2 regions of the Curtobacterium sp. LFS079 genome follow, and region 1 is predicted to be linked to the other one. Evidence: riboswitches for the same ligand, from Rfam matches in the RefSeq annotation. Region 1 holds a riboswitch; the other holds the start of a gene.
The links. Region 1 has a riboswitch for thiamine pyrophosphate ahead of ACNQPB_RS13185 (ECF transporter S component). Riboswitches for the same ligand answer to the same signal wherever they lie in the genome.
Positions count from the first base shown of each region.

Region 2: it holds a riboswitch for thiamine pyrophosphate, as region 1 does, so the genes downstream of both, ACNQPB_RS16600 (FAD-dependent oxidoreductase) here and ACNQPB_RS13185 (ECF transporter S component) in region 1, are expected to answer to the same signal.

Region 1 is NZ_JBFPFO010000007.1:82,235-87,732, reverse strand. Features, by position in the region: gene ACNQPB_RS13210 (glycoside hydrolase family 1 protein) at 1-786, shown strand, start outside; gene ACNQPB_RS13205 (hypothetical protein) at 819-989, opposite strand; gene ACNQPB_RS13200 (hypothetical protein) at 1,004-1,192, shown strand; gene ACNQPB_RS13195 (DUF4235 domain-containing protein) at 1,275-1,535, opposite strand; gene ACNQPB_RS13190 (NUDIX hydrolase) at 1,583-2,311, opposite strand; TPP riboswitch at 2,553-2,686, shown strand; gene ACNQPB_RS13185 (ECF transporter S component) at 2,749-3,375, shown strand; gene ACNQPB_RS13180 (ABC transporter ATP-binding protein) at 3,375-4,913, shown strand; gene ACNQPB_RS13175 (energy-coupling factor transporter transmembrane component T family protein) at 4,910-5,498, shown strand, end outside.
Region 2 is NZ_JBFPFO010000012.1:18,373-23,870, forward strand. Features, by position in the region: gene ACNQPB_RS16590 (RNB domain-containing ribonuclease) at 1-1,145, opposite strand, end outside; gene thiE (thiamine phosphate synthase) at 1,423-2,106, opposite strand; TPP riboswitch at 2,134-2,252, shown strand; gene ACNQPB_RS16600 (FAD-dependent oxidoreductase) at 2,243-3,517, shown strand; gene thiS (sulfur carrier protein ThiS) at 3,514-3,750, shown strand; gene ACNQPB_RS16610 (thiazole synthase) at 3,754-4,551, shown strand; gene ACNQPB_RS16615 (4a-hydroxytetrahydrobiopterin dehydratase) at 4,573-4,914, shown strand; gene ACNQPB_RS16620 (hypothetical protein) at 4,972-5,274, opposite strand; gene ACNQPB_RS16625 (DUF3107 domain-containing protein) at 5,308-5,498, opposite strand, start outside.

The sequences.
Region 1 (5,498 bases):
GACGCTGCCGAGCTCTTCGCACGCTACACCGAAACAGTTCTCCCGCTGCTGGAGGACGTCCCCTGGGTCTGTACCCTTAACGAGCCCAACGGGATGGCGATGATCCGCACGGAGGTGGGTGCCGAGACGGGGACGCCTTCCGCCATCTATTCACCTGATGCCCGGATCACCCAGGTCCTCATCGACGCACACCGACGCTCCCGCGAGGTGCTTAGCCAACTCCCTGACCTTAAGACGGGATGGACGGTCGCCGGCCAAGCCTTCCACGCAGCCCCGGGCTGCGAGGAGGAGATGGCCGCCTACCGGTACCCCCGGGAGGACATCTTCCTCGAGGCGGCACGCGGGGACGACTTCATCGGCGTCCAGGCTTACTTGCGCACCTTCGTCGGCAAAGACGGCGCCCTGCCCGTCCCCGACGGGGCCGAAACCACCCTGATGGGCTGGGAGTACTTCCCGCGAGCCCTCGAGATCTGCGTCCGCCACGCGTGGGAACTCACCGGGCATACTCCGATCTTCGTCACCGAGAACGGGATCGCAACCGACAACGACGCCCGCCGGATCGACTACACCCACGACGCCCTCCAAGGCCTGCACCGCGCCATGTCCGACGGAATCGACGTCCTCGGCTACCTCCACTGGTCAGCCCTCGACAACTACGAATGGGGATCGTACACACCCACATTCGGACTCATCGGCTGGGACAAAGAGACCTTCGAACGGACCCCGAAGCCCAGCGCATCCTGGCTCGGCCGCATCGCGAAGACCGGAGTCCTCCGGCGCGGTTGAGGACCTCCAACCGTCCCCGGGACGTCGCCGAGCTACGACCGTTGCCAGTCGGCGGCGTCCCGGGGACTCGCATTCGCCATCACAACTTCACTGTCAACCACGGACGCCGCGCCCGCCGGCACGGCGCCCGGGGCGACCTTACCAACCCCGCCGCGCGGGCCGTCGTCGAGGCCACCGCTGCCCATCTCGTCCGGGAATCTCACTTATCGCCGACGCCTTGAATCCGGCCACCGTGCTGCTGGGTGGAGGGCTCGGCACAGACCCTCGGTTCCTGGCGATCGCCCAAGGCGCCTTCGAAGCCATCGAATTCACCCCGCCGCGCTTCCGCCCAACGCTGCGGGCCGCTTTCCTGGGCCCGCTCGCCGCCTCCATCGGCGCCGCCGATCTGGCCCAGAACCCGGTCTAAGACTGCGAATCGAGCTTGTTCAGCCCGCGGTGCAATCTACGTGAATCGCCCGGCGTGCCAGAGCGCCACCCGTGGGAACTACCTAGGTAATGTCCGGGGTCTTGGCGAAACGGGTGATGGCGCGCTGCGTGGCGCGGCTGGTCAGCACCTGGATGATGGCAGTGACCGAAGAGGAGACCAGTGCGAAGGCAAGGGCTGAACGCAGGCTGGTTTCCATGTCGTCGTGGCCCTTGGGCGGTTTGTTTCCGGTGGTCTTTTCCCACACGCCGTTGACCAGCTTGGTGGCCACGAATCCTGCGCCCATGCCGATGCCGGCGCCAAGCAGTTTGAAAAAGATGTTCATTCCGGGGCTCCTTGCGGGAGGAAACAGGACCGAACCCCAGCCTAACCCTATTCGGCTGCCGGGGACTGGCGGCGGCGCTCGAAGAAGGCCTTGAGCGCACCCGGTTCCGGGCGAACCGGAGTGATGTCCCGTTCTACGGCGAGGCAGGCTTCCGTGCTGCCGAGCCGGAGCAGTTCCTCCAACAGCACCAGGGTGGGTGGCATCAGCTTGAGGGCGCCCGCGGCCTCGCCGCCAAGGATTCCGCGCACCGGCATCCACAATGACTGCCAGGCCTCGGTGGTCTGGTGCCGGGCCTCGTCCTCCGGCCCGGGTGCAGCCAGGTAGAAGTAGGTGTCGAAGCGCTTAGGCTGGTCCGCCGGGGTGACCCAGTTGGCCCACGGCCGCATCAGGCTTGCGTCCAGCTGCAGTCCCGCCTCTTCCTGGACTTCGCGCAGCGCCGCGGCAAGGACCCGGCCCGCGTTGTGCTCTGCCGTGCCGGGGTCTGCGGCCGCGATGCTGCAGCGGCGCCACACCTGCGCGTGCTGCCGTACGAGCCCGTCCGCGAACTTCCAGCCGCTGCCGTCGACGGCGTCCACCCGGCCGCCGGGGAACACCACCATTCCGGCCGCGAAATCCATGGTGGACACCCGGTGCTGGACGAAGACTTCCGGGCCGTCGGCGCCGTCCCGCAGCAGGATCACGCTCGCCGCCAGCCGCGGCTCGGGCGCGGTGCCGGGCGCTGTACCTGACGCGGTGCCGGGCGCCCCGGTGTTCCCGGGCGAATTGTCTTCCGCCATGGACGCTCCCTGCTCTCCTCGTGACGATTCTGCTGGATCACACCTGCAGTCACTCCACCGTACCCGCACCATTGCAGGCCACGGTGCGGTCAAGCCTCGGTTATCCAGCAGGGTGATCCAGCAGAATGTGCAAGGCCCAGGCACCCCCGCGCCAATGTGACCGTCCGCCCTGCCCCGAAAACGCCCGGAAGGGGCCCGGTAAAGGCCCGGGTGTAAACTGGAGCACGCCCAAAAGGGCAATTGATAACGACAGGGGAGCGCCGCCGTCGGGCTGCAGCAGCAGAACGAAGGAAGGGCGCTGAGAGTGCGGAACACCGCAGACCCTCGAACCTGATCCGGTTAGTACCGGCGCAAGGGAGTCGAGTTCTCAGAGTGACCGGTGGCCGGGAAACAAGGGCCGGGCGACACTTTCCCCTCCTGTTCCTCAGGAGGACACAATGACTGGTATTTCTTCGACGCCGGCTTCCAGTAAGACCGGCTACACCTGGCGCGTGGTGGACATCGTGGTGGCGGCACTGATCGCCGTCGCGGGCGGCGTGATCTTCTGGGCCTGGGACCAGGGCGCCAACCTGCTCGCCCCGGTCTTCGTCTACCCGCCTTCCAGCGGCCTCTACGCCGGCGGCTGGATGATTCCGGCCGTGCTTGGCATGCTCATCATCCGCAAGCCGGGCGCGGCGCTCTTCTGCGAAACCGTTGCCGCCACCGGCGAGCTGATCATGGGCTCGCAGTACGGCACCACCGTGCTGATCTCCGGCGTGCTCCAGGGCCTCGGCGCCGAGCTGGTGTTCGCGGCACTCATATACAAGAAGTTCAACCTGCCCGCATCGCTGCTGGCGGGTGCTGGCGCAGGCTTGTTCTGCGGCCTGAACGACTCCTTCATGCCGTGGGGCTGGAACATCGCGTACGAGGCCGGCGACAAGCTCGCCTACATCGTGTTCTGCGCGATCTCCGGTGCCGTGATCGCGGGCGGCCTCTCCTGGATCGCCACCCGCGGCCTGGCCAAGACCGGTGTGCTCAGCTCCTTCGCGTCCCGGAAGGCCGCCACGGAGCCCGTCTTCTCCTGATGCCGTCCAGTGAAGCCGGCGTCCGCGCCGCTGCCGTTTCCGCACGCGGCTGGGGCTGGCGGCACGCCGGCCGCACCGCCCAGGCCGTCCATGGCCTTGACCTGGACATCGCACCGGGTGAGCGGGTGCTGCTGCTGGGCCCGTCGGGCGCCGGCAAGTCCACGCTGCTCCACGCCCTTGCGGGGGTACTGGGCGGCGAGGACGACGCCGACGAAACCGGCTCGCTGCTGATCGACGGCGCCCGGCCGCAGGACAGCCGCGGCCGGGCCGGACTCATGCAGCAGGACCCGGAGACCCAGGTGGTCCTCTCGCGCCTCGGTGACGACGTCGCCTTCGGCGCCGAGAACCTGGCCGTGCCGCCCGGCGACATCTGGGCGCGCGTGCACGAGGCACTCGACGACGTCGGGCTGGCCGGCTTCGCGATCGACCACCCGACGTCGGCCCTCTCCGGAGGGCAGAAGCAGCGCCTGGCGCTCGCCGGCATCCTGGCGATGCGCCCCGGGCTGATCCTGCTGGACGAACCGACGGCGAACCTGGACCCGGCCGGGGTACTGGAGGTGCGGGACGCCGTCGGGCGCTGCTTGAACAAGACCGGTGCCACGCTGGTGGTGGTGGAGCACCGGGTGTCCGTGTGGAAGGATCTGGTGGACCGGATCGTGGTGCTGCAGCCCGGAAGCTCCTCCGAGCCCGCGGTGCTGCTGGACGGCCCGCCGGACGCCGTGCTGGAACAGGCCCGCGACATGCTGGCCGCCGCCGGCGTCTGGGTCCCGGGGTATGTGCCGGCCACCCGGGCACGGACGGAAAAAGGGGCACACGGGGACGCCGGCGGGCTCCTCCTCAGCGCGGAGGACCTTGCTGTTTCCCGGGAGCGCCCGCGCCGCCGCGGCTTCAAGACCATTCCGCCCGTCCCGGCGCAGTCCGGCCTCAATGCCGACGTAGTCGCCGGCCAGGCACTCACCATCACCGGACCCAACGGCGCGGGCAAGTCCACCTTCGCGCTGACCCTCGCCGGGCTGCTGGCGCCGGTGGCCGGGAAGGTGGGCGCCGGCGTCGCGCTTTCCAACGGCGCCGGAAGCGACCCCTACACGTGGAAGGCGCAGCAGCTGATTTCGCGGATCGGGACCGTGTTCCAGGAGCCGGAGCACCAGTTCGTCACGGGCCGGGTGCTGGATGAGCTCATGTTCGGGCCGCGGCATCTGGGGCACGGGGAGGAACGTGTCGATGAACTGCTTGAGCGCCTGCGCCTGACGCACCTGGTGGACGCCAACCCCTACACGCTCTCCGGCGGCGAGAAGCGCAGGCTGTCCGTGGCCACGGTGCTGGCGGCGAGCCCCAAGGTGTTGGTGCTGGACGAGCCGACCTTCGGCCAGGACGCCAACACCTGGGCCGAACTCGCGTCCTTCCTGTCCGAACTGCTCGACGCCGGAACCGCCGTTGTCTCCGTGACCCATGACCAGGAATTCAGTGCGGTGCTGGGCGGCACCGAAATGCGGCTCGACTCCGCAGCTGCGGCCTATACGGAGGCGGGTGCGGCATGAGGGAGGTCATGAGCCTGCACGGCAACCACGCCCTCCTCACCCGGGCCAACCCGCTGGTGAAGTTCATGGCCGTCTTTGCGATCACCCTGGTGCTGGCGCTGTCCATCGACTGGGTCTCCGCGTCCACCGCCCTGCTCGCGGAGTTCGCCCTGTTCCCGCTGGTCGGCCTGACCCTGCGGCTCTTGTGGCAACGCGGCTGGCCGCTCATCCTCGCGGCGGCCCTGGGCGGCTGGAGCACCGCGATCCTGTCGGCGGACAGCGGAAGGACACTGCTCGACGTCGGCATCTGGTCCATCAGCGAAGGCTCTCTTCAGCTGGGGCTTGGGTTCATGCTGCGCGGGCTGGCGATCGCCCTGCCGGCGGTCCTGCTGATGAGCTGCACCGACCCGACCGACCTCGCCGACGCCCTGGCGCAGAAAGCGAAGCTGCCGCACCGCTTCGTGCTGGGGACCCTGGCGGCGATGCGCCTGGTAGGGCTCATGGCCGAGGAATGGCAAACCATCGGGATGGCCCGCAGGGCCCGCGGGGTTGGTTCGCACGGCAGTCCCTTGCAACGGCTGCGCGCCACCCTCGGCCAGAGCTTCG
Region 2 (5,498 bases), on a different contig from region 1:
CGGGCCCACGCCGGAATTCCGCTGCCGTTGCTCAGGGCCTCGCAGATCACCAGGACAAAGCGGTCGATCAGGCGCCGCAACGGGGCGGTGGCGTGGGCGTAGGGGGCGCCGATGGCGGACTGCAGCACCTCCTCGGGGACATCGCCGTCGAAGGGGGTGTAACCCGCGCCGCGGAACAGCATGCCCGCCGAATGCAGGATGGCCAGCTGCTTGGGGTCGGTGGCGTCCAGGGTGCGGAGGTATTCGCCGTAGCTGATGCCCCCGGCGCCGTCCTTCCACGGTTTGCCAAGTGCCGCCGTCTGGCGCTTGAAATGCAGCAGGGAGCGTTCGTCCGGAGACGGCATGGTGCGCAGGATTCCCACTTTGCCGTCCAGCATCAGCTCCGCGGCCGCCATGCCGGTCATCAGTGAAATCTGGGCGTTCCAGTCCTCCACCGGCAGCGGCGGCGCGGCCACGATGCGGTAACCGCCCATCGGCAGGGGCGCGATCTCCTGCTCCGGCATGTTCAGGCTGGCGCCTCCGCGGCGGCGTTCCAGTTCCACGCGCTTCAGGCCGACCTCCTTGAGCAACTGCAGGACGGGCGCAGCGGTGCCGGCATCGATCTCGGCCTGGACATCGTGGTAGTTGAGCTTCGCCCGGCTGCGGACACTGGCCCGCCGGACCAGCGCGGACTGGACCTCCGCCGCGGCATCCAGGGCGAACTCCCACACAAACGCTCCGCAGCGCTGCCCGGCCAGCAGGCTGCCGGCCTGCTCACTGATCACCTCGGGGTGCAGCGGGATCCGCCCGTCCGGAGCGTAGAAGGTCTGGCCGCGGTGCCGCGTCTCCTCGTCCAGGGCGCCGCCGGGGGACACGAAGGAGGGAACGTCGGTAATGGCGTAGAAGACCTTGTAGCCCTCCCCGGAGCGTTCGATGTGCAGTGCCTGGTCCAGGTCGGTGGAGCCGGCAGGATCGATGGTCACGAAGGGAATGTGGTCGAGGTCGAGCGGAGGCAGGGTGTGCCGGGCCACCGCCTCCTTTGCCTCGGCGATAGCGTCATGCGGATAGTCCCCGGGCAGTTCGAGTTCCGTCCTCAGGGCAGCCAGTGCCTCCGCCAGCTGGTTCGACGTTTCACTGACATTCGGGGTTATCCGGTGATGTGACACGAAAGTCAGGGTAACCGATCCGAATAGGGCTGGAAACGACGCCGGGCGACCTAGCATTGCGTCCCGCGTCAATGGGGAGCAGAGGCTGTTTCCTGGTGGTGCCAGTGCGTCTAGTGTGGCGGGTGGGGGATAGAACCAGGAGTCCAAGCCCGAAGGCGCCCGCTACGGTGCCTGAGCTCGTCCGCTGAAACAACGACGGCGGCCGTCGCCCGAGGTGCCAAAAGCACCCGGGGCGGCGGCCGCCGTCGTCATTCAACGGATTGTGACTGCAGGCCCCTCACGTGTCCGGCAGGGCTGCGAGCAGTGACTTGGCGGCCGCCGTCGGGTCGCTTGCTTCGGTGATCGCCCGCACCACTACGATCCGGCCGGCACCGGCCTGCACCACCTGCTCAACATTGCTGTGGTCAATGCCGCCGATCGCGAACCACGGCAGCTGCACCCCGCCCACGCGTTCCTCGTCCGCGGCACGTACCGCACTCGCGGCGTACTTGACCAGATCCAGCCCGACGGCGTCCCGGCCCGGCTTGGTCGGCGTCGCCCAGACCGGGCCAACGCAGAAGTAGTCCAGGCCGCTGCGGCCCGGGGACGCGGCGATCGCGGCGTCAACCTGTTCCGGCGTGTGGGTCGACAGGCCGATCACGGTGGGATCATGCAGCAGCTTCCTCGCCGCGCGCAGCGGCAGGTCCTTCTGGCCGATATGGAACACGGGAGCCCCGGAAAGGGACGCGATGTCCGCCCGGTCGTTGACGGCCCAGAGCCGGCCGTGGCGCTGGGCCACCGCGTGCAGGACCTCCAGGAGTTCAAGCTCCTCGGCTGCTTCGATCGTCTTGTCGCGGAGCTGGATGATGTCCACTCCGCCTTCGAACGCGGCGTCGACGAATTGCTCGAAATCGCCCTGCTTCTTCCGGGCATCGGTGCACAGGTAGAGGCGGGCAGTGGTGTGCAGAACATGCTGGGTCATGGAAACCAGAGTAGTTCCCCTAAACTGGGCTGGTACTGCGGGAGCCGCGACCGTCGTAATGAGACCGTCCGGCTGAGAGGGCTTCAGCGCCGACCGCTTGACCTGATCCGGTTAATGCCGGCGTAGGGAAGGGCCCATGGACACACTTCACCCGGCACCCCGGAATCCTGCCATCACTGCCGACGTCGCGGTCATCGGCGCGGGCATCATCGGCCTCGGCATCGCCCATGAAGCCCGCCGCTCGGGGCGCTCCGTTGTGGTCATCGACCCCGCGCCCGCGACCGGCGCCACCTTTGCCGCGGCAGGCATGCTGGCACCGGTGAGCGAGCTGCACTACCAGGAGGAAGACCTCCTTGAGCTGATGCTTGCCTCCTCGCAGCTGTGGCCCGCATTTGTGCGCGGACTGCCCTCCGATGCGGCCGGTACCGGATACCGCACGACGCCGACCCTCGCCGTCGGTGCGGACGCCGCTGACCGCCGGGCGTTCGCCGACCTGCGGGACGTCCAACTGGGCCTCGGCCTGGAGATCCAGGCCTTGCCGCTGCGTGAAGCCCGCGAACGCGAACCCCTGCTCAGCCCGCAGATTTCCTGCGCTTTCGACATCCCAGGGGACCACCAGGTGGACCCGCGCAGGCTTGCCGCGGCCATCCTCGAAAGCCTGGCCCGGCACTCACCGGGAGACCGCAGCTGGGTCGACGCGGCGGGGTTCGACGGCCTCGTGGACGGTTTCCTGCTCAACACTGCGGCGTCAGGGCTCCTGTGGGAGGACGGCGACGTGGCCGGGGTGCTCCTGGCTGACGGCACCCGGGTCCTGGCCACGGAAACCGTGGTCGCCAACGGCCTGGCCGCCTCCGCGCTGGAAGGCCTGCCGGACGGACTCGCCCTGCCCCTGCGGCCGGTGTACGGAGACATCCTGCGCCTCCGGGTGCCAGGGCATCTGCAGCCACTGCTCACGGCCACGGTCCGTGGCCTGGTCCGCGGCGTGCCCGTATACATCGTCCCGCGCGAAGACGGCACCGTGGTGATCGGGGCAAGCCAGCGCGAGGACGGGCCCAGCTCCGCCATCGCTGTGTCGGCCGGCGGGGTGTACCAGCTGCTCCGCGACGCCCAGGTGCTGCTGCCCGCCGTCGCCGAGCTGGAACTGCTCGAATGCACCGCCCGCGCCCGGCCCGGGACCCCGGACAACGCGCCGCTGCTGGGACGGGTTGGCGGTCCGCATGGCGGCCCGGTGCCCGGCCTGATCGTCGCCACCGGGTTCTTCCGCCACGGCGTCCTGCTCACCCCGGCTGCCGCTGCCATCTGCGTGGGCCTCATGGACAACCGCAGTGACGAACGCTGGAGCAAGTTCGCCCCCGACCGTTTCTCCCACCCGCTCCACACCGCACCATCCGCCATCAAGGACCACGCATGAACATCAAACTCAACGGGGACCACCGTTCCATCGGCGACGGCGCCTCGGTCACAACCCTCGTCACGGAACTGACCGGCCGCGCACTTGACACCAGCGGCCAGGCCACGGACGGACGCAAGATCGGCGTCGCCGTCGCCCGCAACGCCGAAGTGGTGCCGCGCAGCCAGTGGGCTGCGACGGCGCTCGCAGAGGGCGACGAACTCGAAATCGTCACCGCGGTACAGGGAGGCTGAACCATGTCCACCACAAGCATCCAGACACAGAACGATCCCCTGGTGATCGACGGCGTCGGGTTTGGCTCCCGGCTCATCATGGGCACCGGCGGGGCACCGAGCCTGGACGGGCTGGGCGCGGCCCTGCTGGCCTCGGGCACGGAGCTGACCACCGTGGCCATGCGGCGGTATTCGCCCGCTGAAACGGGGTCCCTGTTCCAGCTGCTCCTGGACAATGGAATCCGCGTGCTGCCCAACACTGCCGGCTGTTTCACCGCCAAGGATGCCGTGCTGACCGCCGAACTGGCCCGGGAGGCCCTCGAAACCGACTGGGTGAAGCTGGAAGTCATCGCCGACGAACACACCCTGCTGCCGGACGCGGTCGAACTGGTCGATGCCACCGAGCAGCTGGTGAACCGCGGCTTCAAGGTTTTCGCCTACACGAACGACGACCCCGTGCTGGCCCTGCGCCTCGAGAACCTCGGCGCCACCGCGGTGATGCCCCTCGGTTCGCCGATCGGCACCGGCCTGGGCATCCTGAACCCGCACAATATCGAGCTCATCGTTTCCCGCGCATCCGTGCCGGTGGTGCTTGACGCGGGCATCGGTACGGCATCCGACGCCGCCCTGGCCATGGAGCTCGGCTGCGATGCCGTGCTGCTGGCCACCGCGGTCACCCGGGCCCGGAACCCTGTGCAGATGGGGGAGGCCTTCAAACACGCGGTGGTGGCCGGTAGGCTGGCGAAACAGGCCGGCCGCATCCCGCGCCGCGAGCATGCACTTGCTTCCTCGGCAATGGAAGGCCGCGCCGAGTTCCTCTGACGGGTTCCGCAAAGGAGTGCCATGAGCGAAGCGAAGGACATCCTGAGCCAAGCCGGGATTGATGAGGCCCTGCCTGGCCTGCCGGACTGGGAGTACCGCTCTGGCGCTCTCGTGACGGTCTACAAGCTACCCACGTCCGCGGTAGCGCTGGAGTTGATCGCCGCCGTCGGGCAGATCGCCGAGGAACTGAACCACCACCCGGACCTGGACTGGCGATACAACCGGGTGTTCCTCCGCTTTACTTCCCACGACGCCGGTGCGCGGCTCACTGCGCGCGATGTCCTGGCCGCCCGGCGTTGCAGCGAAGCCGCGGCGTCTGCCGGGGCCACGGCACAGCCGGAGCGATTCCCGGCCGCCGGCTGACCCGTAACGCAGTGAGGCCACCAACCTTCCGGCTGGTGGCCTCCTGCTTTTTGTGCCTTAGAGCCGCAGGGCGGCTGTCAGCTTCGCTGTGTCACGTGCGGTGCGGATCCGTCCCAGATAGAGGACGACGGCGATGGCGGCCCCGGTGCCCAGCACCATGGGCAGCACCCAGGGAATCCAGGTAAGCCCGGGCTGGTAACCGAAGCCGAGCAGGATGAAGATGATCCAGCTCAGCATGCCGACGGCAAGTGCCACTCCGGCCGGGAGCGCGATGCCGTACTTGCTGTGGCGTTTGTCGTTCGCCCAGACAATGAAGCCCGCGGCAATGGTGACCAAGGCCACGATGACAAGTGAAAGCATGGTTACTCCCGGCTGGTGGTCCGCAGAATGGGTCTAGAGGGCTCCGAAGCCTACCCGGCGCACTTCCTCGGCGCCGATCTCCACGTAGCCCAGGACGCTGCCCGGGACGATGACCTGGCGGCCCTTTTCGTCGCTCAGGCGCAGGTCGGTGCCCTTGGAGATGGCTTCGGAGACGATCTTCGCGACGGCCTCGGCATCGAGCGCAGATTCCAGTACGATCTCAC